One region of the Clostridium sp. JNZ X4-2 genome, then DNA from elsewhere that is predicted to be linked to it. Evidence: riboswitches for the same ligand, from Rfam matches in the RefSeq annotation. Region 1 holds a riboswitch; each other region holds the start of a gene.
What was found. A riboswitch is a leader RNA that binds a small molecule or an ion and turns the genes downstream of it on or off. The one in region 1 is predicted to bind S-adenosylmethionine.
Positions count from the first base shown of each region.

Region 2: linked by a shared signal. The riboswitch ahead of ACYUJ6_RS10715 (amino acid permease) and the one ahead of ACYUJ6_RS03745 (homocysteine S-methyltransferase family protein) in region 1 are both predicted to bind S-adenosylmethionine.
Region 3: linked by a shared signal. The riboswitch ahead of metK (methionine adenosyltransferase) and the one ahead of ACYUJ6_RS03745 (homocysteine S-methyltransferase family protein) in region 1 are both predicted to bind S-adenosylmethionine.

Region 1 is NZ_CM142685.1:794,383-804,799, forward strand. Features, by position in the region: gene ACYUJ6_RS03735 (O-acetylhomoserine aminocarboxypropyltransferase/cysteine synthase family protein) at 1-1,055, opposite strand, end outside; gene ACYUJ6_RS03740 (hypothetical protein) at 1,068-1,196, opposite strand; SAM riboswitch class I at 1,174-1,289, opposite strand; SAM riboswitch class I at 1,432-1,534, shown strand; gene ACYUJ6_RS03745 (homocysteine S-methyltransferase family protein) at 1,931-4,345, shown strand; gene ACYUJ6_RS03750 (beta/alpha barrel domain-containing protein) at 4,454-5,143, shown strand; gene ACYUJ6_RS03755 (ABC transporter substrate-binding protein) at 5,312-6,133, shown strand; gene ehuC (ectoine/hydroxyectoine ABC transporter permease subunit EhuC) at 6,163-6,813, shown strand; gene ACYUJ6_RS03765 (amino acid ABC transporter ATP-binding protein) at 6,852-7,631, shown strand; gene ACYUJ6_RS03770 (argininosuccinate synthase) at 7,676-8,881, shown strand; gene argH (argininosuccinate lyase) at 8,884-10,200, shown strand; gene ACYUJ6_RS03780 (DUF378 domain-containing protein) at 10,252-10,417, opposite strand, start outside.
Region 2 is NZ_CM142685.1:2,235,070-2,245,486, reverse strand. Features, by position in the region: gene ACYUJ6_RS10750 (AAA family ATPase) at 1-1,450, shown strand, start outside; gene ACYUJ6_RS10745 (ketopantoate reductase family protein) at 1,535-2,464, shown strand; gene ACYUJ6_RS10740 (cation diffusion facilitator family transporter) at 2,484-3,356, shown strand; gene ACYUJ6_RS10735 (S-ribosylhomocysteine lyase) at 3,445-3,924, shown strand; gene ACYUJ6_RS10730 (CoA transferase subunit A) at 4,141-4,848, shown strand; gene ACYUJ6_RS10725 (3-oxoacid CoA-transferase subunit B) at 4,892-5,557, shown strand; gene ACYUJ6_RS10720 (PLP-dependent cysteine synthase family protein) at 5,993-6,907, shown strand; SAM riboswitch class I at 7,031-7,139, shown strand; SAM riboswitch class I at 7,220-7,328, shown strand; gene ACYUJ6_RS10715 (amino acid permease) at 7,399-8,769, shown strand; gene metK (methionine adenosyltransferase) at 8,838-10,034, shown strand; gene nifB (nitrogenase cofactor biosynthesis protein NifB) at 10,155-10,417, shown strand, end outside.
Region 3 is NZ_CM142685.1:3,244,150-3,254,566, forward strand. Features, by position in the region: gene recD2 (SF1B family DNA helicase RecD2) at 1-1,770, opposite strand, end outside; gene metK (methionine adenosyltransferase) at 1,885-3,060, opposite strand; SAM riboswitch class I at 3,132-3,236, opposite strand; tRNA gene ACYUJ6_RS15605 (tRNA-Tyr) at 3,307-3,391, opposite strand; tRNA gene ACYUJ6_RS15610 (tRNA-Thr) at 3,397-3,472, opposite strand; tRNA gene ACYUJ6_RS15615 (tRNA-Val) at 3,489-3,564, opposite strand; tRNA gene ACYUJ6_RS15620 (tRNA-Tyr) at 3,573-3,657, opposite strand; tRNA gene ACYUJ6_RS15625 (tRNA-Thr) at 3,663-3,738, opposite strand; gene yyaC (spore protease YyaC) at 4,011-4,550, shown strand; gene mreB (rod shape-determining protein MreB) at 4,588-5,619, opposite strand; gene spoIIID (sporulation transcriptional regulator SpoIIID) at 5,720-5,974, opposite strand; gene ACYUJ6_RS15645 (peptidoglycan DD-metalloendopeptidase family protein) at 6,239-6,946, opposite strand; gene spoIID (stage II sporulation protein D) at 7,082-8,110, opposite strand; gene murA (UDP-N-acetylglucosamine 1-carboxyvinyltransferase) at 8,277-9,533, opposite strand; gene ACYUJ6_RS15660 (hypothetical protein) at 9,588-10,322, opposite strand.

The sequences.
Region 1 (10,417 bases):
AGTCCACCTTTTATTCCAAAGGTAAATATGGAACCTGCTCCTTTTGGAAGGTATTTTTTAGCCAGTTCTCTGTATGGACTCCCTTCTAGTTCAGGATAGTTTATCCATGAAACTTTCGGATGCTTGCTTAAGAATTCAACTACTTTTCTTGTATTTTCCACATGCCTTTCTACTCTAAGTGAAAGTGATTCCAATCCCAATAGAAAGTAAAATGCACTCTGTGGGCTCAATGTTGCTCCTGTATTTCTCAAAAGCTGTACTCTGGCTTTTATAGCAAAGGCTACAGGACCTTGATCTGCATATACCAATCCGTTATAACTCTCGTCAGGTGTGGTGAAATCAGGGAATTTACCGCTGGCTCTCCAGTCAAATTTTCCTCCGTCTACTATAATTCCACCTATTGTAGTTCCATGCCCGCCTATAAATTTAGTTGCAGAATGGACAACTACATCTGCTCCGTATTCTATAGGTCTTACAAGGTATGGCGTTCCAAAAGTATTATCTATAATAAGAGGTATTTTATTTTCATGAGCTATGTTTGCCACAGCTTCTATATCCAAAACATTTATCCTTGGATTTCCTATGGTTTCAGCATAAACTGCCTTTGTTTTACCTGTAATTGCTTTTCTGATATTTTCAGGATCATCAGGATCTACGAATGTTACATCAATTCCCAACTTCTTTAAAGTTACTGAAAATAATTCATATGTGCCACCATAAAGTGTGCTGGCGGAAACTATATTATCTCCTGCACTTGCTACGTTTAATATAGAATATAATATTGCTGCAAGCCCTGACGCAGTAGCAAGTCCGGCACTGCCTCCCTCAAGAGCTGCCACCCTCTGCTCAAACACATCTTCTGTAGGATTCATTATTCTTGCATAAACATTTCCTGGCTTTTTAAGCTGGAAAAAGTCAGCAGCTTCATCTGCATCTTTAAAAACAAAGGACGTTGTTTGATAAATTGGCACTGCCCTTGCTCCTGTAGTTGGATCAGGTACCTGACCTGCATGTACCTGTAATGTCTCAAAACTTAATTTTCTTTCTTCACTCATTTTTACTCCTCCTCATATTTCTTTTGATATATTAAATATTCTGGACGAAACTTCTATATAATTTGGCAAAATAAAAAGTCTTCTTGCAGGTGAGATACAAGAAGACTTTTCTTCATGCTCCTCATCTTTCAGGTTATACATATACACCTGCTGGAATTAGCACCGTTGAATGAAAATGATCATTCAGGTTGCCGGGCATCATAGGGCCAGTCCCTCAGCCGCTCTGGATAAGAAGTTCCGTATTCGATTGAGAAAATGATAACAGATAACAGAGTGACTTGTCAATAGAAAAATGAAAAAAATTTAAAATCATGAATAAAAAAATAAAATTACAGAAATATTGACAATTTCTATTTAAAGTATTAATATTAAAATATTCTTATCAAGAGAGATGGAGGGACAGGCCCTATGAAATCCGACAACCGGCAATTATGTATCGGTGTCAATTCCTGCAGAATAAAAGCTCTAATTGTTGAATAGAAAAATTTTTTTCTGGACATTAAAGCTTGTTGTCTGTAATATAGATGCTTTGTACTATTATTTTGGAAAATTTTAGCATTGAGGTGAATATGTTGCAGAGTGAATTCTGAAAGATAAGAAAAGATTAACTTTTTATGAAATTGAAAGTTGCTTTTCTTGTGAAAGGCAGCTTTTTTATATATTTTTATAAAAGTACAACTGATTAAGCAGTATCAGAATGTACTGAAAAAAATTTGTATATATATTAATTTATATATATTATATAAAGAGAGATAAATTAAATTCAAATCTAAAAATATATAATAGAGAGCTTAAATCAGCTAATGTTTATACAATTTTAACAGCTGCTGAAATATAGTGATAATGTAAATTGTATTTGAGAAAGGGTGAAATAAATGAGTTTTAAAAGTTTGTTAAATAAGTTTGATAAAAAATTTATTTTTTTTGATGGAGCTATGGGGACAATGCTTCAAAAATATGGACTTCAAGTGGGTCAGCTGCCAGAAGTGTTTAATGTGACAAATCCTGAAGCAATAAAAAAAATACATAGACAATATCTAGAAGCAGGGTCGCATATTATAACAGCCAATACTTTTGGAGCCAATGAACTTAAATACAATTTTTCCAGTTATACTATAAAAGATGTTATTACAGCTGGAGTAAAAATTGCAAAGGAGGAAGCTGGAGATAAATTGGTAGCTCTTGATATAGGACCTACTGGACAAATTATGGAACCTACAGGAAGCTTGAGCTTTCAGAGTGCATATAATTTGTTTAAAAAACAAGTCATTATAGGTGAAAAAGCCGGAGCGGATATAATTTTAATAGAAACTATGTCTGATTTATATGAGGCAAAAGCAGCTGTTCTTGCAGCAAAGGAAAACAGCTCCCTGCCGATATTTTGTACAATGACCTTTCAAAAGGATGGCAGAACACTTATGGGAACAGATCCTAAAACCATGGTGTTTACGCTTGAAGCTTTAGGAGTGGATGCTCTTGGAGTAAACTGTTCACTGGGTCCAGCAGAACTTCAAGGTATTGTAGATGAAATATTAAAATATGCATCTATACCTGTCATGGTACAGCCTAATGCAGGTTTGCCCAGATATGACGGAAAAAATACAATTTATGATATAACCCCTGAAGAGTTTTCAAAAAATATACTGATTATGGCTAAAAAAGGGGTCAGGATTTTGGGGGGATGCTGTGGTACAAATCCGGAATTTATAAAGACAATTATAGGCCAGCTGAAGGATGTACTTCCTAGGGAAGTGGAGAAAAAAAATTATACTGCAGTTTGTTCATCTACTGATACTGTTTTTCTGGGAAATGAAATAAGAATTATTGGAGAGAGGATAAATCCTACAGGTCAGGAGGCCTATAAAAAAGAATTAAGAGAGGGTAAGGTCAATTATATAAAGAAAGAAGCCATAGCTCAAAAGAGCGAAGGAGCTCATATATTGGGGCTAAATGTAGGGCTTCCTGAAATTGATGAAATTAAGATGATGGAAAAGGCAGTAAAGGCAGTACAACAGGCGGTACAATTGCCTGTTGATATAGATAGTCCTAATTCAAGGGTTTTAGAAGCTGGAGCCAGGATATATAATGGAAAGCCTATAATAAATTCGGTTAATGGAAGAAAAAAATCAATGGAAGAGGTATTTCCCATAGTGAAAAAATATGGGGGATGTGTGGTAGCACTTACTATAGATGAAGAAGGAATACCGGATAGTGCAGAAGGCAGGGTTAAAATTGCGGAAAAGATAATTAAAACTGCGGCCTGCTATGGAATTAGTAAAAAAGATATAATAGTTGACTGTCTTACACTCACTGCATCTGCACAACAAAAAGAAGTTATGGAAACCATAAAAGCTGTAAAACTTGTGAAAGAAAAATTTGGAGTAAAAACTATTCTGGGAGTAAGCAATATATCCTATGGACTTCCCAGAAGGTGTATATTAAATAGAACTTTTCTTGCACTGGCACTTAATGCAGGTCTTGATCTGCCTATAATAAATACACAGGATCAAGGCGTGAAGGATATTATATCAGCTTTTGAGGTTTTAACAAATATAGACTGGGATGGGAAAAATTACATAACAAAATATAGAGATAAATCCAGGAGTGAAAGGGCGAAATGGGGAGATAATATTCTACCTGAAGTGGGAAAAAAAGATAAAAATAATGAAAAAAAATTAAATACTGCAATTATTGAGGGAATGGAAGACCAGGCTGTGGAAATAACATCCCTGCTATTAAAAAGTGAAAAGGAAGAGGACATAGTTAATTTTTATATAATCCCTGCCTTGGATGAAGTAGGCAGGCAGTATGAAGAGGGAGATATATTTCTGCCCCAGCTTATACAATCTGCAGAGGCTGTTAAAAGGTCCTTTGAAATAATAAAGAAAAACATATTAAAAAATGGTGAAAAAAATATAGAAAAGGGAAAAATAGCACTGGCTACAGTAAAGGGAGATATACATGATATAGGAAAAAATATAGTCAAGGTTCTTTTGGAGAATTATGGATTTGAAGTCATAGATTTGGGCAGGGATGTGGATATGGATAAAATAGTAGATGCAGTAAGAAAAAATAATATAAAATTACTTGGATTAAGTGCGCTTATGACAACTACTGTAATCAACATGAAAAAAACCATAGATGCTGTACGGGAAAATAAACTGACCTGTAAAATCATGGTAGGCGGGGCAGTATTAAATCAAAATTATGCAGATATGATAGGGGCGGATTATTATGCAAAGGACGCCAGAGAAGCTGTTAAAATAGCAGAAAAGATATTTTCTGATTGAAAAGATATGTATTAAATTGAGGCTTCCAAAAATTTTTATAGAATATTCCCTCAAATTAATGTAAAATATATGTAAGAAAAATAATAAACTGGTTTGAGGAGATAAAAGATGAGCGAGAAAATTATTAATGAAAAAATTGTAAAGTATGTACCGGAAATAAGAGGAACACTTAGAGATCATATGATAAATCTCCCTGTTGTAATGAGAGAAGCTAGTGGAATAAAGGTTTTTGGCAAAAGAATAAAATCCTTGGCATTTACTACTGATATAGCGGTTATAAAAAATATAAATGCAGATGCAATTTTAGCGGTATATCCATTTACACCACAATCAGTTATAACGGAGGCATTGGTTACTGCTTCTGATGTACCTATATTTTGCGGTGTAGGAGGAGGACTTACTATGGGGAAGAGGGTTATAAACCTGGCCTTGAATGCTGAATTTACTGGAGCAATGGGGGTAGTGGTGAACAGCCCTACATCCAATGAAATCATAGGAGCTGTGAGAGATGCCATTGATATTCCAATTATAGTTACGGTGGTGTCGGAAAGAGATGATATCGAGAAGAGAATAGAAGCGGGAGCTTCAATATTAAATGTGTCTGCAGGTAAAAATAGTGCAGATTTAGTGAGAAAAATAAGAAAAGAGTATAGTGAATTTCCCATAATAGCTACAGGCGGGAAAAATGAAGAGAGTATTAGAGATACTATACGGGCAGGTGCCAATGCCATTTCATATACACCACCTTCAACTGCGGAATTATTTAAGGAAACAATGGAACGATATAGAAAGGCTTGATAAAGGTTGCATTTATATTAAAAAAATATTATTTTAATATAAATGCAACTTTTAAGTTGTCTAAAAAAAATAAAAAAAGTATTGCATAATTATAATAATATATGTATAATTATTATATGCTTAACCTAAGGAGTTAAAGTATTAATTATTTGAAAAGAGGAGAGAGAAATGAAGAAATTAAAAAAATTGATGGTTATAGCCTTGGCAACTATTTGCACAGTGGTTTTATTTGCAGGATGCGGAAGCAGCAGCACTGGAGGAAATGGACAAGACGCACAAAATACTTTGGAAAAAGTAAAAAAGGCAGGCGTTTTAAAGGTAGGCCTAGAGGACTCATTTCCACCAATGGAATTTAGGGATAATCAAAATGTGCTTAAAGGTTTTGATATAGATATGGCAAATGCCATAGCAAAAAAGTTGGGGGTAAAAACTCAATTTGTAGGTACTGAATTTAATGGAATAGTTTTGGCACTTAAATCTGGAAAGTTTGATGTTATAATATCGGGAATGAGTATAACGGATGATAGAAAAAAGCAGATAGATTTTTCAAAGCCATATGTGCAGGACGCACAAATTATAGTTACCAAAGCCGGAAATGATTCTATTAAAACTTCTAAAGATTTAGACGGTAAAAGAGTAGGAGTAGCTCTTGGTACTACCAGTGAAAATGTAGTTAAAGAATTTAAAAGCATAAAAGAAGTTAAAAAATATGATAAAACTACCGAAGAACTCCAAGATCTGCTGATAGGAAGGCTTGATGCAGTTATAGTAGACGAGCCAGTTGGAAGATATTATATATCTGCTGCTGATAAAAAGGGGAAATATACTGTACTCAGTGAAGAGCTTACTAAAGAGCCTATGGGAATAGGGTTTAAAAAGGGAGATAAGGAATTGGAAGCTGCAGTACAAAAAGCAGTAGATGAACTTCAGAAAGATGGAACTATGTCTAAAATTTCTGTGAAGTGGTTTGGAAAAGACATATATAAATAATATATGTAAAAAGGAAGTGGGTATGAACAGTGAATATAGGATTTATTAAGGACATATTACCTATTTTACTTAAAGGTAGTGTAATGACAGTGGAACTTACTGTAATTACTTTAATATTGGGAACTCTCCTTGGAATATTTTTGGCTCTTTTAAAACTGTCTAAAAGTATTATATTAAAGTCATTATCAGGTTTTTATACATGGATATTTAGAGGTACACCTCTACTATTGCAATTATTTTTCTTTTACTATGGATTACCTTTTATAGGAATAGAGCTTACACCTTTTACAGCTGCAATATTAGGGCTGGGATTGAATTGCGGAGCTTATATGGCAGAGATAATAAGAGGAGGAATTCAATCTATAAATAAAGGACAATTTGAAGCTGCAAAAGCGCTGGGATTTAGTTATGGCGAAACTATGAGAAAGATCATATTGCCTCAAACCTGGAAAATAATAATACCACCTGTTGGAAATGAGTTTATATCTATATTAAAAGATACTTCGCTGGTGTCGACTATAGCAATGGTTGAACTCATGAGATCAGCTCAGCAGATATATGCCAGCAGCTTTGATCCCATATCGGTATTTCTTACAGCAGCAGTTCTATATCTTATAATGACCACTGTATTCACCACTGTATTTGGAATATTTGAGCGAAGGTTGGCCATTTACAGTTAATTGGTATAACATTTGAATTCAATTTGGAGGTGTAACCTATGGAAAATGCAATTTTGGATAATAACACAGTTTCGGATAAAAATAAATATATGATAGAAGCTTCACATTTAACTAAAAGCTTTAGCGGTTTAACGGTTTTTAAGGATCTCAGCATAAAAGTTAAAAAAGGTGAGGTTTTAGTGGTAATAGGGGCTTCTGGTTCAGGAAAGAGCACCCTTTTAAGATGTTTAAATCATCTGGAAGAATTGGATAATGGAACTGTGGTTATAGAAGGAGATAAATTAAATCCTAAAGATAAGAAAATGTTGAGAAAAATAACTACAAAGATGGGAATGGTCTTTCAAAACTTTAATCTGTTTCCTCATATGACGGCTATTGAAAATGTTATGGAGGCACCACTGGTAGTTAAAAAAGAAAAAAGATCTCAAGTAAAGGAGAAAGCTAAAAAACTTTTAGCTAAAGTTGGATTAAAGGACAAAGAAGACTTTTATCCTTCAAAACTTTCAGGAGGACAGCAGCAGAGAGTGGCTATTGCGAGAGCTCTTGCAATGAATCCTGATATAATGCTATTTGATGAACCTACATCTGCATTGGATCCAGAGCTTGTAGGAGAAGTTTTAAATGTAATGAAGGATTTGGCAAAGGATGGAATGACCATGATAGTTGTAACTCATGAGATGGGTTTTGCAAAAGAAGTGGCTGACAGGGTGATATTTATGGATGGAGGGAAGATATTAGAGCAGGGTACTCCGGAAGAATTATTTTCTCATCCAAAGGAAATGAGAACTAAGGCATTTTTAGATAAAGTTATCAAGTAAGTTATAATAAAAATTTAATATATTATATATTGGAGGTCAAGTTCATGAAAGATAAAGTAGTATTGGCATATTCAGGAGGATTAGATACATCCATTATTATTCCCTGGTTAAAAGAAAATTATGATTTGGAAGTTATTGCAGCTTGTATAAATGTAGGACAAGATGATGATATGGAAGCAGTGAGAAAAAAGGCCATTAACACAGGAGCTTCCAAAGTATATATTGATGATTTGAAAGAAGAATTTGTAAAAGAGTATCTTTTTAAGGCTGTAAAGGCCAATATAGTGTATGAAAATGCATATTTGCTTGGAACATCGCTTGCAAGACCTCTCATGGCAAAGAGACTTGTGGAGATAGCACATAAAGAAGGGGCTAAATATATATCTCATGGCTGTACTGGTAAAGGAAATGACCAGGTACGTTTTGAAGTGGGAGTGGCAAGTTTTGATCCAGCAATAAAGATAATAGCACCTTGGAGAATATGGGATATAAAATCAAGAGAAGATGCTATAGATTATGCAAATTCCAAGGGAGTAGAAGTAGCTGCAACTAAAGAAAAAATATATTCAAACGACAAAAACATATGGCATGTGAGTCATGAGGGCGGAGATCTGGAAGATCCAAGGAATGAGCATAAAACAAGTATGTATTTTATGACTGATACACCTGAAAAGGCAAAGGATGAAGACACATATATAGAGCTTGATTTTGAACAGGGAGAACCTAAAAAATTAAATGGTAAGGAATTAGATCCTGTTGAAATGATGGAACAGCTTAATAAAATAGGCGGAGAAAATGGAATAGGAATAGTGGATATGGTAGAGAACAGGTTAGTTGGGATGAAATCCAGAGGAGTATATGAAACTCCAGGTGGAACTATATTGTATGCTGCCCACACTGCTCTTGAAAGACTGACTATAGACAAAGATACTTTTCATTATAAACAGTTAGTATCGCAAAAATATGGAGAACTTGTATATGACGGACTTTGGTTTGGAAGCTTGAGGAAGGCATTGGATGCTTTTGTTGAAGCTACTCAGGAAAATGTAACTGGAACAGTGAAATTAAAATTATACAAGGGAAATATAATGACAACATCAATAGATGCCAAGTATCCTCTATTTAATGAAAGTATATCTTCTTTTGGAGCCAGTGACTTTTATGATCAAAAGGATGCAGATGGATTTATCAAGTTATTCAGCCTTCCATATAAAATTAAGGCTGCAGTAAATAAAGAGAAGGAAAATTAATCATGAAGCTTTGGGGTGGAAGATTCAAAAAGTCTGAAAGCAAGATTATGGAGGATTTTAATAGTTCTCTGGGCTTTGATAATCGTCTTTATAAAGAAGATATAGAAGGAAGCATGGCCCATGTGAAGATGCTTTCTAAATGCAATATTTTATCCGAAAAAGAAGGAAAAGATATATTAGAAGGATTAAAATCCATATTGGAGGATATAGAAAGCGGAAGCCTGAAAGTAGAGGGTGACTATGAAGATATACACAGTTTTGTGGAGATAAACTTGTTAAATAGGATAGGACAGGTAGCAAAAAAATTGCATACTGCCAGAAGCAGAAATGATCAAGTGGCAGTGGATCTTAGATTATATGTTAAAAGGGAAGCACTGGAAGTTGTTCAGAGTATAGAAACACTTCAAAATACTATAAAAGATCTAGGTGAACTAAATAATGTGATAATGCCTGGATATACGCATCTTCAGAGAGCTCAGGTAATAACTTTTAAACATTATATAATGGCATATTATTCTATGCTTTCAAGGGATAGGACCAGAATTTTAAACGCTGTTGAAATTATGGATGAGAGTCCTCTCGGATGTTGTGCACTGGCAGGAACAACTTATAATATAGATAGATATTTTACTGCTAAAGAGCTGGGGTTTAGAAAGCCAGTAGATAATTTTTTAGACGGGGTAAGTGATAGAGATTATGTTATAGAAGTGCTATCAGATTTTTCCATAATAATTATGCACTTAAGCCGTCTCAGTGAAGAACTTATATTGTGGAGCAGTAAAGAGTTTGATTTTGTACAAATAGATGATGAATTTTCCACAGGAAGCAGCATAATGCCTCAGAAAAAGAATCCCGACGCTGCTGAACTCATAAGAGGCAAAACTGGGAGAGTATACGGATCACTGATGTCACTGCTTACCACCATGAAGGGCATTCCTCTTGCCTATAATAAGGATATGCAGGAAGATAAAGAACAGTTTTTTAACTCCTTAGATACTATATTAAGCTGTTTGAAAGTGATGAATGGTATACTCTCCACATTAAAAATCAAAAAACACAATACTCTTAATGCTGTTAAAAAAGGTTTTTTAAATGCTACAGAAGCAGCAGATTATTTGGTGGGTAAAGGCATGGCCTTTAGGGATGCTCATAAAGTTATTGGTGAAATTGTACTATACTGTGAGGATAAGAATAAATCCATTGAAGATCTTCCGTTAGATGAACTGAAAAATTTCAGCACCTTATTTTCTGAAGATATATATGAATTTATAGATTATAAAAATACGTTAAACAGAGGAATTAAAAAAAATCTTAAATAAGATGTATTTAAAGTGGAAAGTTGATTTAAAATGCTTTCCACTTTTCGGCATCTAAACTTCTTTTGTGTCTCTGTTCTCCGTTTCTTTTCCAAAAAACGTAAGAGCATATAATCCTCCCAAGCCTACTAGTGCATAAAGTATTCTCGTAAAGGAAGACATAGTACCAAATAGTGATGCTATAAGATCATATCTAAAAAATCCAATCAGGCCCCAATTA
Region 2 (10,417 bases), 1.4 Mb from region 1:
TTTAAAAGAGGAAAAGACTTCTATGGATATTGATTACAGCAGAGAAATTACTATACAAGAGCAAAATAAGTCTCGATTGATAAGATTGCAGCAAGATTTAAACACTGAGGAAGAAAAACTGAAAATAATGGAAGAACAATTGTCGTCATTAAAAGCTGAACTATCAGTAGAAAATTTTAAAAGCAGGTCAAATGAAATAAATGATAAAGAAAAAGAAAGAATTAAGCTGGAAAGTGAAATAAGAAAATTTAGAAATGATTTAGATATAAAACGGAATGAAAAAGAAGAACTTAACAGCAGAGTAACAGATTTAAAAGAAAAATTAAGTGAAAAACAGGCAAAGTTTCAGGAAACAGACAAAAACATATGTGAAAAAGAAAATAGTATAAAAAATAAAGTGGGGCAGATAGTGGATTTAGAAGATCTTAATAAAGGGATATCTGACTCCATAGAAAAGATAGAAAGTGAATATGCAATAGCAGAAAAAAATAATAGGAAAATAGAGAAGGACTATGATATATATAATAATAAGATAATAGCTGCCCATAGCAGCTTAGCCAATTTAAACGAAAGAAATTTAAAAGAGAGGGAAAGTCTGGAAAAAGCTCTGAAAGAGCAACCATTTAAAGACATATATGAAGTTAAAAAGTTTTTTATGAACAGGCTTGATATGAATAAACTAAGGGAAAAGATACAGGAGTATAAGGATTTTCTTGTAAAGTTAAATGTCACTATAGAAAATCTCTATAAAAATACAGGGGGTAAAACTTTAACAGAAGGCCAGTGGATCCAAATGCAGCAGGATAAAAATGAAAAGAATAATGAATTGAATAAATTATATGAAGCTAAAATAAAAATAAATGAAGAGGTAAATTCTATAAATATAAAGTTATCAGAGTTAAAGGTTCTTTTAGAAAAAAAAGAAAAAATGGAACATGAATTAGGACTTTTAGATGATCTGGAAAAATTATTTAAAGGTAAAAAATTTGTGGAGTTTGTGGCTGGAAATCAATTGAAATATATATCCCTGGAAGCAGATAAAAAATTGAGGCAGATTACCTGTGAAAATTATGGATTAGAAGTTGATGAGGACGGAAGATTTTTTATCAGGGATTATAAAAATGGGGGGAAAAAGAGGGATGCTTCCACATTGTCAGGAGGTGAAACTTTTGTGACATCTTTAGCTTTGGCACTGGCTCTATCTGCTCAAATACAGTTAAAGGGCACAGCACCTTTGGAACTGTTTTTCTTAGATGAAGGTTTCGGTACTCTAGATGATAATTTACTTGAAATAGTTATGGATTCCCTGGAAAAAATTCATAATGACAAATTATCAATAGGAATAATAAGCCATTTGGAAGTTATCAAGGAAAGAATGCCGGTAAAACTTATAGTATCTCCTGCTGAGGCAGGAATGGGAGGAAGCAGGGTAAAAATAGAAATAAATTAACCGAGAGTATATTGTTATTTATATATAATTTATTATATTATTGTAAATGTAATATAGTAAATATTGAATGGAGGGGGATACATTATGAACAGTATAAAAAATATAGCTGCCATAGGAATGGGGGCTATTGGATGTGCATATGACAGTAAATTGTATGACTTGAATCCAGCAGGATTAAAAGTCATAGCAGGTGGAGAAAGGGCTGAAAGATATAAGAAAAATGGATTTATAATAAATGGAAAAAGATATGACTTTACATATGTGGATCCGGAAGAAAAAACAGAACCGGCAGATTTGATTATTGTTTCAGTAAAGTCATATCAACTTTGTCAGGCTGTGGAGGATATGAAAAATCAAGTTGGGAAAGATACAATTATAATATCTCTTATGAATGGAATTACCAGCGAAGAGATAATAGGGAAAAAATATGGAATGGATAAAATGCTCTATGCCCTCTGTATTGCCATTGATGGAAACCGAAAGGGCAATGAGATCTCCTTTTCCAGTTACGGAAATATAGTTTTTGGCGAAAAAACAAATAATATTTACTCGGAAAAAGTACAGAGGATAAAAGAACTTTTTGACAGGGCAGATATAGCCTACAGCATTCCAAAGGATATGATGCACTCCCTGTGGTATAAATTTATGATCAATGTGGGGATAAATCAGGCTTCAGCAGTTGTAAGAGAGAATTATGGAGTATTTCAATTTGTAGGCGCGGCGAAAGAGCTTATGGAATCTGCCATGTGGGAAGTGGTAAGGTTATCCAAAAAAATCGGCATAAATTTAAGCGGAGGGGATATTGAAAAATGGAATAAGGTACTTGCTTCCATGCCTCCCCGCAGCAATACTTCAATGTGTCAGGATATTGAATATGGCAGAAAAACTGAAGTCGATATATTTGCAGGAACTGTATGCAGACTGGGAGAAAAATATGGAGTAGATACTCCAGTAAACAGGACACTTTTAAATATAATAAAGGCAGTGGAGTGGAGCAATGCTTCAAAAATGTAGGTTTTATAGGAGAGAATAGATGGAAGAGGATTATAAAGATCTTAAAATTGCAGAAAAGAGAACTAAGGTAAATGTTATAGTATATGTGTTTTTATCTTTATTTAAGCTCAGTATAGGATATTTTTTTCACTCCAGAGCTCTTTTCGCGGATGGCATTAATAATTCCACGGATATAATAGCTTCCCTAGCCATTGTTATAGGACTTAAAATATCCAGAAAACCTGCCGATGAGGATCATGCCTATGGACATTTGAGAGCACAGACGGTATCTACCCTGGTTGCTTCTTTGATAATGATAGCTGTAGGAGCAGAGGTTTTTTACAATGCAGTGTACTCCACTATATTTTTCAAGGCCAAGGCACCGGATATGATATCTGCATTGGTTTCCATTGTATGTACTGTATTGGTATATGTAGTGTACAGGTATAACAGGAAAGTGGCAGTTAAAATTAAGAGTATGGCACTTATGGCTGCTGCAAAGGACAATCTTTCAGATGCCTGGGTCAGCCTTGGGGCTGCCTGTGGAATTATAGCATCGCAGTTTGGTTTTCCCTGGATAGATCCACTGGCAGCAGTAATAGTGGGAATACTGATAATAAAAACAGGAATGGGAATTTTCAAGGAGTCCGCCCAAAGTTTAACTGATGGTTTTGACAGCAGGCAGCTGGATAAGATAATTGGAAAAATAAATCAAGTTGAAGGCGTAGACAGTGTCAGGGATGTAAAGGCCAGGGTACATGGAAACAACATTTTACTTGATATCGTAATAGGCGTCAGCTCCAAATTGACCGTACTTGAAAGTCATAGTATTACGGAAAAGATAGAAAGCATGCTGAGCAGTGAATTTAAAATAAAATATGCAATTATACATGTAGAGCCGGCTTTGAAATAGCTGTTGTATTCGGACATTAGGGTAAAACTGAATAATTGATTACAGGTTGAACATGATGTATAATAAATGCTACAGGAGGCGATATTACATGGATAAAATTTCAAGTTTCACTGTCAATCATTTAAAACTGATACCAGGTGTTTATGTTTCCAGAAAAGATAAATATGGAGAGGTAGTTCTAACCACATTTGATATAAGAATGACAAGCCCTAATGATGAACCTGTTATGAATACAGCGGAAGTTCATACCATTGAGCATTTAGGAGCAACTTTTTTGAGAAATCACAGTATTTATGGAGATAAAACCGTATATTTTGGACCCATGGGGTGCAGAACGGGATTTTATCTGATTTTGCATGGAGACTATGAGTCAAAGGATATTGTGGATTTGCTGGTGGAGATGTATAAGTTCATATTAAATTTTCAAGGAGATATACCTGGAGCTGATCCAAAAGACTGTGGAAATTATTTGGACATGAATCTTCCTATGGCGAAATACTGGGCAGATAAATTTCTCAAAGAAGTTTTGACAGATATCCCGGATGAAAGGCTGAATTATCCAAATTAATATGGAAATAATTAATAAAAGTCGCTTTTATCATATTTTATGATAAAAGTGACTTTTTAATCTTAGGTTAATTATTATAACTAAACAAGATTCATTTTAGAAATCAGCAGATATAAGATATTGACAAGCAGTAGTCGTTTACAATAAAATAATATAGTGTAATCATATTACACTAGTTTGATTTTGGGCTGTTTATTTTATAAGGGGGAATATAATATGCCGCAATTTTTAGATATGGAGGAAGCAATAAAGAAATATGTTAAAAATGGCTCAACCATTATGATTGGGGGATTTCTTGGAAGCAATACACCATTGATGGCTGTTGATAAATTGGTAGAACTTAATATAAGTGATTTGACACTTATATGTTCAACAAATTCTTTTCCAGGAGGAGGATTTGATATAGGACTGCTGTTTGATCATGGGCTTGTAAAAAAGTTTATAGGTTCTCATATAGGAACCAATCCTACTGCTGTAAAACAATATATGGATAACAAAATAGAAGTGGAGTATTATCCTATGGGCAGCCTAATTGAGAAGATAAGGTGTGCTGCTGCTGGATTAGGTGGAGTGCTGACACCTACAGGACTGGGAACCTTGCTTGAAAAAGGTAAAAAGAAGATAGAAGTAGATGGCAGGGAATACTTATTGGAAACTCCTTTAAAGGCAGATGTAGCTATAATAAAAGCTCAAAAGGCAGATAAAATGGGAAATCTTGTTTATAGCGGTGCACCTACTGCCAGCCCGCTGATGGCAGCAGCGGCAGATATAACTATTGTGGAAGTTGAAGAAATAGTTGAAGCCGGTGAAATCAAACCGGAGATAGTTCAAACGCCGGGAATTTTTAATGATGCAATATGTGTAGGATACAGTTATGAAGAATGTCAGAGTAAGATGAGAAAGGTATGGAGTAGACTACAATAATCTATATTTAATTGGACAACTTAAAAGCGGGGGGGAATTTCAAATGAATATAAAAAATAAGATAGCAAAAAGAGCTGCCAGAGAATTAAAGGATGGAATGGTAGTAAACCTTGGATTTGGTATTCCAACTTTAGCAGCCAACTATATTGAAAAGGGAATAAATGTTATGCTGCAGTCTGAAAACGGGGTCTTGAATTTTGGAACAGATGTAAAAGAAAATGAGGACAGTCCATTTTTTTGCGGTGCAAGCGGAGGACCAATAAATGCACTGCCCGGTTGTTCCATTGCTAATTTAGATACAGCTTTTCTGATTTTAAGAGGTGGACATGTAGATATAACCATATTAGGTGCTTTAGAGGTAGATTCAGAAGGAAATATAGCCAATTGGGCAGTGCCATGTGGAAATGATAAATATATACCTGGAGTGGGAGGAGCTATGGACATACTGGTAGGTACTAAAAAGGTAGTGGTTGCCATGACACATAAAGCCAAAGATGGGTCATCTAAAATCAAGAGAAAATGTTCCATGCCTATTTCGGCAGTTAAAGCAGTGAACTTAATTATTACTGATGAAGCTGTAATAAAGGTTACAGATGAGGGACTGCTTCTGGAAGAAATAGCACAAGGACTTACAGTAGAGCAAGTTGTTAAAGATACTGAGCCGGAACTTATAATATCGGAGAATTTAAAGGTCAGTGATATTTTATAATATATAAAGTTGAAATTATTTAAAATGCAAAATAATACTTGATTAAATTATATTTATGTAGTATTATGAGGTTATTAAAAATTGCAATGATAAGAAGAGTAAATTACAGGATGCTATTTAGAGAAAATTTCCATTAGGTGCAAGGAAATTTTAGCGGAGAGTAATTGAAGTGCATCTTGGAGCACTGAATTGAATTGAAGTAGATTTCAGCGGATACAACCGTTAAAATGTTGAGGTATGATTGTACCAATAAAAGTTTTATTTTATTTATCGTATTTTGTTTGTTATTTTTACGATTTATATTATTAAACAGAGTGGAACCGCGGAAGTAACCTTCTGCCTCTGTAAAGAGGCAGAAGGTTTTTTGTTTTTCAAAATTCCGGAATTTGAAAAATAATAAATGAATTTAACAAGTATTAGATGGAGGAATCTTATATGAAAGTTTTTGATGATATTAAAGAAATGATAGGAGAAACACCTATACTAAAAATAAATAAATTTGATTTAAAAGATGGAGTCAATATATATGCAAAGCTTGAAAATTTTAATCCAGGAGGCAGTGTAAAGGATAGAATTGGCGATTATATGATAAAGCAGGCTGAAAAAAGGGGAAAATTAAAGAAAGGATATACAATAATAGAGGCTACAGCTGGAAATACTGGGCTTGGAATTGCACTAGGAGCATTAAATAGAGGATATAAGGTAATATTTGCAGTTCCAGAAAAGTTTTCAATAGAAAAGCAGGTGCTTATGAAAGCACTTGGGGCAGAAATAGTTCATACTCCTGAGGAAAGCGGAATGAGGGGAGCTATAGAAAAATCCAGGGAACTTTTAAATGAAATACCCAATTCCATATCATTGGGGCAATTTGAAAATGCAGATAATCCCAAGGCTCATTATATTACAACAGGTCCTGAAATATATGAACAGCTGAAGGGGAAAATAGATTATTTTGTTGCCGGGGCAGGCAGCGGGGGAACTTTTACGGGTATAGCAAAATATTTAAAGGAAAAGAACAGCCATATAAAAGCTATACTGGCTGATCCGGAAGGTTCTACTCTTGGTGGAGGTACTGAAGAACACGGTTATGCCATTGAAGGCATAGGGAATGATTTCCTGCCGGATACTATGGATTTGGACTTAGTGGATAAAGTTATAAAAGTAAATGATGATGAAGCTTTTTCCGCAGTTAGGGAACTTGCAAGAAGAGAAGGATTAATAGTGGGATCTTCCTCAGGAGCAGCTCTTTCGGCAGCATTAAAACTGGCTGAAACTATAGATAGAGGTAATATAGTTACTGTATTTCCGGACAGGGGAGACAGATACTTCAGTAAAAGTTTGTATGATTAAGGGATAACTGACAAATGATGCTGACAATATTGAGATTATTATTTTAATATGTATTGACAAGAGAGCTTAAAAATTATATAGTAAATATAATCAGTTTGATGTTTGTAGATCAAAATATAAAATTTCTTATCAAGAGAGGTGGAGGGATTGGCCCTATGATACCCGGCAACCTGGTATGTATTATATACCCAACGGTGCTAAATCCAACAGGTGAAAACCTGAAAGATGAGAAACAGAGGAAATATAACTTCCTGCGGTTTCTCAGCAGGAAGTTTTTTATTTTGACTTCAAATTTAAAATTAAATATGATAGTTCTTATCAAGAGAGGTGGAGGGACTGGCCCTATGATACCCGGCAACCTGATTATGCATTATATAATCAATGGTGCTAATTCCAGCAGGTAAGTCCTGAAAGATGAGAAACATAAAATGTAACTTCCTATGTTTTCTCAAGTAGGAAGTTTTTATATTAGTTTTTTATGGAGGTATGAAATGAGCAAAAATTTAGAACAACAGCCATTAAAAAAGGATTTAAAGAATCGTCATATACAGATGATTGCTATTGGCGGTGCTATAGGAGTAGGCTTATTTTATGGATCTGCTGATGCTATTAAAACAGGTGGACCTGCTATTATTTTAGCCTACTTAATAGGTGGTTTATTTATTTTCTTGATTATGAGGGCATTGGGGGAATTAGCTGTAGACCAGCCTAATTCAGGATCATTTAGTGCTTATGCAACTCGTTATCTGGGGCCTTTTGCAGGATTCTTTTCGGGCTGGACTTATTGGTTTCAATGTACAGCTACTGTTATGGCTGAACTTACAGCAATGGGAATTTACATTCAGTTTTGGCTGCCTGAATTTCCAAAATGGCTTACTGCCCTAATATTTTTATTAATACTGATTGCAATTAATTTAATTGGTGTTAAAGCTTACGGTGAGTTTGAATTCTGGTTTGCCCTTGTAAAGGTAGTTGCTATCATATGCATGATTATTTTTGGAATATTGATTATATTTTTAGGATTTAATAATGCTGGACATTCTGTTGGATTGTCTAATATATGGGATAATAGTGGATTTTTTGCCAATGGATTTAAGGGATTTATTTTATGTTTTGTTTTTGTAACCTTTGCTTTTGGAGGTGTGGAACTTATTGGTATAACTGCCGGTGAAGCAGAAGAACCTCAGAAATCAATACCCAAGGCAATAAACGATGTGTTTTGGCGTATACTTATTTTTTATGTAGGGTCTATTACTGTAATGCTGGCGCTTTATCCATGGAACAAAATTGGAATAGATGGAAGTCCTTTTGTACTTGTATTTTCCAAAGTTGGAATTCCTGCAGCTGCATCAGTTATAAATTTTGTTATTTTAACGGCAGCTCTTTCAGGTATGAATAGTGCTCTGTATGTGGATGGCAGGATGCTTTATAGTTTGGCTCTGAATAATAATGCACCAAAGGTATTTGGTAAAGTGAATAAATCCGGAGTACCCTATGTAGGAATACTTTTCAGCACAGGAGTAGCAGTAATTGCTGTAATATTGAATTATTTTGTTCCAGGAAAGGTTTTTGGATATATTTCTTCAGTGACAACTATAGCTATTCTGACTGCCTGGGGAACCATTCTAATAACCCAGCTGAAGTTTCGAAAGGAAAAATCTGCAGCAGGTGAGAAAATCAAATTTAAAATGCCGCTGTGTCCTATATCATCCTATATTACTATAATATATCTGTTGGCCATTGTTGTTTCATTGGGATTTTTACCTGCCACCAGGGTGGCTCTTTATGTCATACCGGTATGGGTACTGGCACTTGTAATTTTATATAAGTTGTTTTGCAGTAAGAAGATAAGAGACTCTTAAAAAATTTCATTTTAAGTTCGTATTAGAGTTATGCATAAAAAATATTTAAATAAATTGGAGGGTTTAAAGTGAGTAGATTATTTACATCGGAATCAGTAACAGAAGGACATCCTGATAAGATTTGCGACCAAATATCTGATGCAGTTCTAGATGCAGTCATTGAACAGGATAAGTATGGAAGAGTGGCTTGTGAAACAGTTGTAAATACTGGATTAGTGCTTTTAGTAGGTGAAATATCAACTAAAGCTTATGTGGATATACCTAAAATAGTTAGACAAACTATCAGCGATATAGGGTACAATAATTCCAGATTTGGGTTTGATGCCAGCAATTGTGCTGTTATAACCTCCATAGATGAACAATCTTCAGATATTGCCCTGGGGGTAAATGAATCTCTGGAGGCCAAACGAGGAGAAAAAGATACTATTGAGGCAATTGGTGCGGGAGATCAGGGAATGGTGTTTGGATTTGCCACCAATGAAACTCCAGAGTACATGCCACTTCCCATATCATTAGCCCATAAACTTTCAAGGAAACTTGCCCAGGTAAGAAAAAATGGAATTATTCCTTATCTTGGGCCGGATGGAAAAACTCAGGTTACAGTAGAATACGAAGGTGAAAAGCCTATAAGGGTGGATACAGTTTTGATATCCTCCCAGCATGAAGAAGGCATAGGACACGAACAAATTGAAAAGGACATAATAGATGAGGTTATAAAAAAAGTAATACCTGAAAAATTTATAGACTTTAGTACAAAATATATTGTTAATCCTACAGGAAGATTTGTAAAAGGAGGTCCAGAGGCTGATTCAGGACTTACAGGAAGAAAAATAATAGTTGATACCTACGGTGGATACGGAAGGCATGGGGGAGGAGCTTTTTCAGGAAAAGATCCTACGAAAGTTGACAGATCAGGAGCATATGCAGCAAGATGGATAGCAAAAAATTTAGTGGCCGCAGGTGTGGCAGACAAAATAGAAGTTGAAATTGCCTATGCAATAGGTGTGGCAAGACCGGTATCTATAAGTGTGGATACCTTTGGTACGGAGAAAATCATTGAAGAGAAGATAATAGAAATTATAAATAAGCTGTTTGATTTAAGACCAGCAGCTATCATAAGAGATTTGGATCTGAGAAGACCCATATACAAGAAAACAGCGGCTTATGGACATTTTGGAAGAACCGATATAGATTTGCCCTGGGAGAAACTTGATAAGGTTGATGAAATAAAGGAAAAGTTGTTTGACAATGTTTTGTACTATTAAAATAAAAAATTCTGTGCTTTTTAAATGTAGTTGACCAGAAATACTGGAGGCTAGATAAGTTGAAAATAAGCTTATCTAGCCTTTTTATTTAAAGTTATAAGAGAGAGGAGATAATAAAATATGCCTGTTAATTTTGCAAAAAGTATTGAGGAGAGGACATTAGAGCATCCATGCTATAATTGTGCCGCCCATAAATATGCCAGAATGCACATACCTGTGGCTCCGAAATGCAATGTGAGCTGCAATTTTTGTAATAGAAAATATGATTGTGTAAATGAATCAAGACCTGGTGTGACAAGCGGAATTCTAACCCCTGAGGAAGCCAGAGACAAATTCAAGGTAGTAAAAAACAGAGTAAAAAATTTGACGGTAGTGGGTATAGC
Region 3 (10,417 bases), 1.1 Mb from region 1:
ACCTAATCTAAAAATAGTATTTCCAATCTTTTTCTCCTTTTTTTCAGGGATTTTAGGATTCAAAACCTCCTGAAGTTCAGCATTTAAATTGGACACTCCCAAAATACCTTTTCTCATTGGAGATAATATTTGAATGTGCTGCATTTTGTTCCAGTTTTTATTGAAGTTTGGCAATCTTCTGTTAATCAGGCTTATCACTGTATCCAATATATCTGAAGGTTTTTTACACCTTATAAAATAAAAATCCTTGAGTCTTTTATTCAAGATAGGCATTTCTCCTGAATTTATCTTATGGGCATTTACTATAATCATGCTTTCTTTTGACTGCCTAAATATTTCCTTCAACCTAACTACTTTAATACAATTACTATCTATAAAATCCCGGAGTACATTTCCCGGTCCCACTGAAGGAAGCTGCTGTGCATCTCCTACTATTATAAGTCTGGTCCCAACTGAAATGGCCCTTAATAAATTATTCATAAGCATTATATCTATCATGGAAGCTTCATCTATAATTACCACATCACATTGAAGGGGTGATTCCTCTCCTCTTGAGAAAAACATGGCTTCTTTATCATTCTCCACCCCCATCTCCAGTAATCTATGTATGGTTTTTGCTTCTCTTTCAGTAGCTTCTGACATTCTTTTGGCCGCCCTGCCAGTAGGCGCTCCCATAAGTACCTTGTAATTTGCCTTTTCAAATAATTGAATTATACAATTGATTATGGTGGTTTTGCCTGTGCCTGGCCCACCTGTTATTATTTCTACACCATTTTTTACTGCTCCCCTAATAGCATCTTTCTGAGAAGGTGCAAATTCAATATGATTTTTGTCTTCAAAATTTTTAATTTCTTCATCCACATCAAAACCTATGTCCTTGTAATCACTGAAAGCAAGGGTTAAAATTTTTTTGGTTACACTTAATTCACAATAATAATATGTCATTGGAAATACACAGAGATTGTCATCATATTGCTCCAGCTTTATCTTCCCATTTATAGAGTTTTCATATATATTTTCTTCTAACTCCGCTTTAGTTACTCCAAGTATGCCTTCTCCTTCTTTAATAAGTTTATCTATGGGCATATAAGTATTCCCCAAAGTGCAGAACTGATTTACCACATATCTTATTCCACTTTGTATTCTAAAGGGGGAGTTTCTTTCTATTCCAAGGCTCCTTGCTATTCTGTCCGCTGTTTTGAATCCTATGCCTCCTATTTCTTCCGTAAGGATATATGGGTTTTCTTTTACTTTGCGTATTGAATCAGCTCCAAATTTTTTGTGTATTTTTACACATTGGTTTGGAGTCACTCCATAAGTTTGTAAAAATATCATTACATTTCTTATTTCATTTTGTCTGGAATAAGATTCTGCTATTAAAGCTATCTTTTTTTCTCCTATACCTTCTATTTCCCTCAGTCTGTTTATGTTGTCATCCAGCACATGAAGAGTATCTTCTCCAAATTTTTTAACTATTTTTCTGGCAGTAACAGGTCCTATACCAGATATAATTCCCGAGGATAAATACCTTTCTATACCCATAGCAGTATCAGGTACTATTTCTTCACAAACCTGGACCTTAAACTGGCGCCCGAAGTGAGGATGTAATACCCATTCTCCTAAAACCTTCAAGTTTTGTCCTTCTGTTATATAAGGTATGCATCCCACTATAGTTACTGTATCTTCTTTTTTTTTCATCTTAGCAACTACATATCCATTGTCTTTATTTTGAAATATTATATCTTCTACAATTCCCTGTAAATCCTGCATAAGCTCTCTCCCACTTTAACAAACATATAAAATCTATATCTTTGAATATAATTATAGCACATAAGTTTAGCTTAAAAAAAGCTCTGTAAATTTACATACAGAGCTTCTACAATTCTAGATATATTTTTTTATATCATCAACCTTATTCAATTTTTCCCAGGGTAAATCTATATCGGTTCTTCCAAAATGCCCATAAGCTGCAACCTGTCTGTATATTGGCCTTCTCAAATCCAAGTCCCTTATTATAACAGCTGGTCTTAAATCAAATACCTTCTCTACTATATTAACTATTTTCTCTTCTGATACTTTTCCAGTGTTGAAAGTATCAATAGTTATAGATACGGGTTTTGCCACACCTATAGCATATGCAAGCTGTATTTCCAACTTATCTGCAACACCAGCAGCTACCAGATTTTTTGCCACCCATCTTGCAGCATAAGCAGCTGATCTATCCACCTTGGTTGGATCCTTCCCTGAAAATGCTCCACCACCATGTCTTCCATATCCGCCATAGGTGTCCACTATTATCTTTCTTCCTGTAAGACCAGAGTCTCCCTGAGGTCCGCCAACTACAAATCTACCTGTTGGATTTATGAAGTATTTGGTATTTTCATCCAGAAACTTCTGTGACACAACAGGCTTTATAACATGTTCAATTATATCACTTTCAATTTGTTCTTTAGTTACCAGTTCATCATGCTGTGCAGATACAACTATAGTATCAACTCTAATGGGTTTATTATCATCATATTCTATAGTCACCTGAGTTTTTCCGTCTGGTCTCAAGTACCTTAAAGTTCCATCCTTTCTAACCTGTGCCAGTCTTTTTGCCAGCTTATGAGCCAAACTTATGGGCATAGGCATATATTCCGGAGTTTCATTAGTGGCAAATCCAAACATCATACCTTGATCTCCTGCTCCTATGGCATCTGTTTCCTCCATCTGTCCTTTTTTGGCTTCCAGGGATTGATTGACTCCCATAGCTATATCTGATGATTGTTCATCAATTGAGCTCAGCACTGAGCAGGTATCACAATCAAATCCATATTTGGCTCTGGTGTATCCTATTTCCTTTACAGTTTTCCTAACTATTTTAGAAATATCTACATAGCATTTAGTTGATATCTCTCCCATAACCAAAATCATACCTGTAGTAGTAGCAGTTTCACATGCTACTCTTCCATACGGGTCTTGTTTTAATATGGCATCCAGAATTGCATCTGAAATTTGATCGCACATTTTATCTGGATGACCTTCTGTAACTGACTCAGACGTAAATAATTTTTTCATTTTCAATACCTCCATACTGTATAAAAAATAAAAACCTCTTCAAATAAGAAGAGGTTAAATAATTAACTGCTCTCTTATCTTGCAAAATTAACTTGCAGGAATTGGCACCTTGGCAAAACTTCTACTGGTTGCCGGGTTTCATCGGGCCTTTTTCCCTCCGCCTCTCTGGATAAGAGTCTATATTATTGATTTACAACAATTATAAAAATTTTAATAAAATAAAAAACACCCTAACAGTGCTTTTTATGGTGGAGGAAGATGGATTCGAACCATCGAAGTCACTGACAACAGATTTACAGTCTGCCCCCTTTGGCCACTCGGGAATTCCTCCGCATTTGGTGCTGGCAGTAGGCTTCGAACCCACGACCTACTGATTACAAGTCAGTTGCTCTACCTGCTGAGCTATGCCAGCTTATTTTGTTATAATGTGGTGGGCACAACAGGGCTCGAACCTGTGACCCTCTGCTTGTAAGGCAGATGCTCTCCCAGCTGAGCTATGCGCCCCCAATATTTGGTGGAGGAAGATGGATTCGAACCATCGAAGTCACTGACAACAGATTTACAGTCTGCCCCCTTTGGCCACTCGGGAATTCCTCCACATTTGGTGCTGGCAGTAGGCTTCGAACCCACGACCTACTGATTACAAGTCAGTTGCTCTACCTGCTGAGCTATGCCAGCTTATTTATTTCATATAAGTACACTAAAATAGAACATAAAGGCGTTTAACGTAGTTTAGTATACATTTTTGTGCAATTATTTTCAAATTTCATATTACATTAAAATCTAATGTTAAATGTTTATTTCTTCATGTATCTCGTTATTCCTTCAGAAATCACATACCTGTGATTTAGACATAATAATTTACATAATTCCATCATATAAATTATATATAGTATTCTCTTTGGATACTATCCATAGGCACTGCATACACATAAAGAAGGTGAAATATATTGAATAAAGTAAAATCCAACTATAAGAATCCACTGGCATATTACGATTTAGCCTATTTTTTAAAAGATCACATCAACAAGGATACCATCATCGTATGTATAGGTACAGATAGATATATAGGGGACTGTCTTGGCCCTTTAGTAGGTACCCTGCTAAAGTGCAAGCACTTTCCCCTGCCGGTTTATGGTACAATTTCAGAGCCCATACATGCTTTAAACATTGAAAGTAGACTAAATGAAATAAAATTGCTTCATCCCCATAGCAACATTATAGGTATTGATGCCTGTTTAGGAGATTCCAAAACCATTGGAGAAATACAGGCAAGAGACTTTCCTGTTCATCCCGGCAAAGGAGTGGGAAAATCTCTTCCCAATGTAGGAGACTCCTCAATAATAGGCATAGTTGATTCAAATGGCAATGAGGATATATTCAGCAATACCAGCAATATACGTTTGAATCTAATTTTAAATATGGCTGAAGTAATACTTTATTCACTAATTCATTCATATTATCTCTATTATAATAATATCTTATTGTAGATATATAGACAAATTTTTTAACACCAATAAAACATTTTCAATCTATTAAGGTTATATCATCACCAGTAAAAATGACTTCCATTTTGTCCAAATACTCAAGAACCTTTCCTGTACCTAAAGCTACACAGGATACCGGATCTTCAGCTACATAAACAGGTACATGAGTTACCTCCTGTATTAAATCACCTAATCCGTTTAGCAAGGCCCCTCCTCCAGTCATAACAATACCTTTTTCAGCTATGTCAGCAGATAATTCTGGAGGAGTTTTTTCCAATACCGCCCTAGCCGTATCTGCTATGGAATTTACAGTCTCCTTCAATGCTATTCTCATTTCTTTAGATGATACTTCCATATTCTTGGGAAGTCCTGTGATTAGATCTCTCCCTCTTATTTCCATACTTGTTTCTTCATCTTTGTTAAATGCAGAACCTATATTTATCTTTAAGTCTTCCGAAGTCCTCTCTCCAATCATCAATTTATGTTCTTTCCTAATATATTTCATTATGGCTTCATCAAACTTGTCTCCTGCCACTTTAATTGAGGATCTTACTACTATTCCCCCCAGTGAAATTATGGCCACATCAGTAGTTCCGCCACCTATGTCTATTACCATGCTTCCACTTGCCCTAGTTATATCGATTCCAGCTCCTATAGCTGCAGCCAGGGGCTCTTCAATTAAAAACACCTTCTTTGCGCCTGCATTTTTAGCTGCATCAATTACAGCTCTTTTTTCAACCTCAGTAGCCTCACAGGGAATACAAATAACTATCCGCGGTGCTGACATTCTTTTTTTTCCACAAGCTTTTTCTATAAAATACTTTAACATCTTCTCTGTTACATCGTAATCAGATATAACTCCATCTTTTAATGGTCGAATGGCAACAATGTTACCCGGCGTTCTGCCTATCATCTGCCATGCTTCTTCTCCCACTGCCAGTACTCTGTTTTTACTTTTATCTATGGCAACAACCGAAGGTTCTTTTAATATTACACCTTTGCCCTTAATATACACAAGCACTGTAGCCGTACCTAAATCTATTCCCATATCAGTTCCTATATTAAAAAACATCCCTTTTTTCACTCCTAATCCAACTTGCTTTTCGTAATAAAAACGTAAATTTATTTACTATTTATTATCATATCATATTCTAATTATAATGGGAATGTTTTTAACCTTCAATAGCTTTATATTTCATTTTAGTGGCCTCTCCACCTCTTATGTGTCTTTCTGCCTTATTATAATTCAATATACTCTTAGCCTCTTGTGCAACCTGTGGATTTATCTTAGGCAATCTTTCGGTCATATCTTTGTGTATGGTGCTTTTGCTCACTCCAAAAACTTTGGCAGTTTTTCTTATGGTAGCTTTAGAACCTATTATATATTTGGCAACCTCTAAAACTCTCTCTTCAATATAATCTTTCAAATTCATTCAACTCCTTTATTTCTTATACCATTTTTTATATCAAAACTTTTTCTGGATTTTCCGTTTACTTTTTACAGCTGTTCTTTATACAAATATCAGTTAATAATCAAAACCATATATATGTAAATGCTTACATGTATTTTTCTATTCAAAGAAATCTTTTAATCTGTAACTTGTCCCTCATATATAAATATGCCCTTTTATATTTTAAAATTCATTATATATGGGCCATTTCTCTATAGTACCCAGAGAAATGGCTGAATATTAATATTTTATATATTTGCCTGGATCAACAAATTCCTTTCCCTTTAAGACGGCAAAATGCAAATGATTCCCATATTTTTCATAGGCTGATCTCAGGGTGCTCTTACCCACTATTCCTATAACTGCTCCCTTTTTTACCGTTTGACCTGCACTGACCTTAACATTTGGATCCAAATTGGAATAAACAGTTTTCAATCCATTTTGATGATCTAAAATAATCTCTACTCCATCTTGTGTTGCAGTATTTACTTCTTCTACCTTTCCATCCATTGCTGCAAATACCGGTTTCCCCAAATCAGTCTGTATATCATAACCTAAATTTGGTCTATAAGTTGCCGTAGAATCCCAATACACCGGATCCTCTGAAAACCCCCTTGCAATAACTCCTTCTACTGGTTTTTGAAATACTGTACTTACTGAACTTGACACTTCTTTTGAAGTTTCCTGCTTGGCATTTGCGTTACTGCTCTTTTTAACTTGAAGTGCGTTATCATAACTTGAAGAAGGCTTATTATCTGCTTTTGCAGTTTGTTTAACCTGTTTTTGTTCTGTAGCTTTGCTGTTTTGCAGTTCAGCACTCTGATTTTTGTTATTTCTTGCAGTCAGCAGTGCAACTGTAGCCACTATACATAAACAGATAAATAATATTATGTAGAAGCCCTCCTTTTTAAAAAAGTTAACTGCTTTATTTGAAAATTTTTTGTCCATATGAACACCTCCTTTTTGTAGTTTGTCCAGACAATAACAAAAAATACATATTTTATGAACTTTTTTCTAAAATTTTTATAAAAAAATAAGATGAAACTTTTTATTTCATCTTTGTCATATATTAATATATTTTGTTTACTTTAAAAATGAAGCTGCACTTTTTAAATTTATGCCACTATAATAATGGCTTAATATCTGTATGTAGCTTTTTCCGTCTTTGGCCATGGCATTGGCACCCCACTGACTCATTCCCACTCTATGGCCATATCCTAGACATTGAATATAAATTTTGCCTTTAAAGTATATGGTGAAATCTGTAGAATTCAATCCCATAATAGATCTGAATCTGGTACCGGACACAGTGACTGATCCCAGTTTAATTTCCCTGACAGCTCCTCCTTCGGTCCTTCCTTCTATATTTACTTCTTTAGACAAATCTTCCTCATTCAATCCTGAACCGGAATAATAAAGATTTACTTTATCTATGAAGTTTTTATATGACATTTCCACGGAAGTTTTATATTTATGTGCATCTTCTTCTCCTGGGCTTTCTACACTCCTTAAATACCCTTCTCCTTCTCCAAATACATCTTCTGCATTTTCCGTCCTTCCTCCACTTACGGCGAAATAATAAGGTTCCATAACCAATTTGCCCTTATAGGCCAATACCTGCCCTGAGGTAGCTTGTACAGCCTGTTCCATCTTGTTCCAGTATTCTTCTGCCTTTGCCTTGGGCCATGCATTCATTCTATCCTCTTTGCTTTGAAAAACCTGACACGAAACGGTATCACATACATCTGCACCTGTAGTGCTTTTATATTTTTTCCCGCCATATGCCTCCATATGGGCAACCCCAAAGGTTCTTGCCGCCACAGCCTGGGCTTTAAGTGCCTCTTCTGAAAATTCCGCCGGCATTTCCCCTGCAACTACTCCCAATACGTATTCCTCTAAATTCATTTCTTTTATTTTATGCTCCTTGGTTATATAGACCTTTATCTTTTCTTCATTCCCGTTACTGTTTTTAAATATTATATTTCTTGATTTAATTATAAACCTTGGCAAACTATCCTGCCCACTTCCTTTTCCCGCCATGAACAGGGAAAGTACAATTATAAAAGCCATAGCCATAAATACCAATATAACAAATTTTTTTAAAAAGTTCATAATATACCCCTCTGCTGTTCTTCTTCCATTTACCATCTCATAATATTTTTATTATTAATATGCTGCAAATATTCCAACCCTATTGTGAACTGTAAAAATACATTTTAATACTATAAAAAAAGAGAAGATCCGTTTTAATCTTCTCTTTTTTTATAATATTAAATTTTCAATTTATCCTCTCAATGTCAGCGCCCAAGCCCTTAAGTTTTTTTTCAATATCTACATACCCTCTGTCTAAATGGTATATATCCATAACTTCCGTTTCCCCTTCTGCTGCCAGTCCGCAAAGTATGAGAGCCGCACCAGCTCTAAGATCCGTTGCCCTTACTTCCGCTCCCGTAAGCTTGTCAACGCCCTCTATAACAGCACTTCTTCCATCTATCTTTATGTTTGCTCCCATTCTTTTCATCTCCGCTGCGTGCATAAACCTATTTTCAAAAATAGTTTCAGTTATTATACTTGTTCCTTTAACTGTACATAAAAGTCCTGTCATCTGCGACTGCATATCGGTGGGGAATCCAGGATAAGGCATGGTTTTAATATCTATAGGATTTAGCTCCCTGTCCCCGTCTACAATCAAACTATTTCCCTCCGGTTTTATATATACTCCGGCTTCAGTCAATTTAGCAACTATGGGTTTCAAATGTTCCTCATTTATACCATTTATTTTAATCCTGCTCCTGGTTATGGAAGCAGCTACCATAAAGGTACCAGCTTCTATTCTGTCGCATATGGGTTTATGAGTACTTCCCTTTAGATCCTTAACTCCTATTATATGAATAGTTCCGGAACCTGCCCCAATAATACTTGCACCCATGCTGTTTAAAAACTTTGCCAAATCTTTTATTTCCGGTTCTTCTGCTGCATTTTCTATTATGGTTTCTCCCTGGGCCATTACTGCTGCCATCATTATATTTTCTGTAGCTCCCACGGATGGAAAATCTAAATATATCTTATTTCCTATTAGTTTTTTAGCCCGGGCCTCTACATATCCATGCCCTATATTCACTTCTGCTCCAAGGGCGCTAAATCCTTTCAGATGCAGGTCTATGGGTCTAGTTCCAATATTACAGCCTCCCGGAAGAGATAATTTAAATTTTCCAAACCTGGATATCATGGGACCCATTATTAAAAATGAAGCCCTCATTTTTTTTACAAGTTCACTACAGGAATTACAGTCCTTTATATTGGACGTGTCTATTATAATTCTATTTGTACTTTTATCTATATTTATATCTGCAAATATGCTCCTCAATATATCACTTATTACAAAAACATCTTCAAGCATGGGAACTTCTTCTATTATGCATTTATCGCCGCTCAAAATACAAGCTGCTATAATAGGCAGTACTGAATTTTTAGCAGTGCTGATATTCACTTCACCATGTAGTTTGTTTCCTCCCCTAACTACTATTTTGCTCATAATGTTCCTCCATTCTATAATTGTTGAATATGTTAATTACTTTGTACTACTCTATTAGTATGTTGTCATTATTTCCGGGGTTCCCATAATTATATAGGTTCCTGTGGAATACTTTACAACAGAATAATTAAAATCTATAAAATTCCCGTCACTCTGTATTGGATCAAACATATGAGTATTTGCAGTAGAACTATATCCCCCATTTAAAGGTATGGTTTTAATATTAGATGTACCTATGTTTTTCAAGATATTTTCTAATTTTTTATTTACAGTCGCAACATTTCCCCTTTGTGTTTTAGCCTTTACATATTGATAGCATTTGTACTTTTCTCCTATATTAGACAGGCACTCTTCCATCATATTTTTTAAATAAGGTAATTTATAATCACTATGTTTTTCTACAATATTAACAGTTATAATATTATAATTTTCATATTTAATGCTTTCTATGTAGCCGCTTATAGAATTATCATCAAATTCTATGGAATAAACATCATTATTCTTTAATATATCTTTATTTAATTTCTTGTATTTAAGTAATTTGTTAAATATATTATCTACAACTTTCTGCCCTGATTCGCCAGTATTAAAAATTGCCATTACACCACATTCCTCAGCAGTACTATCAGTATCATCCAGTATATATTTAAATAAGTCCATTTTTCTTTCATCTGAAATGGTTTCTCTTTGGAAACTCAAGTCATTTATGGTACTTCCATAAGCTTTCACATAATACTGGAAAGAAAATACACATAATAATAAGCAGAACAATATTTTTATATTTTTCATATTAACCAGCTCTGTAAAAATGTATCTCAGAGCCTCCCCCTCTTCTTTTTATTCTTTAAACATTATGGACAACTTTTATATTAATATTCAAAAAA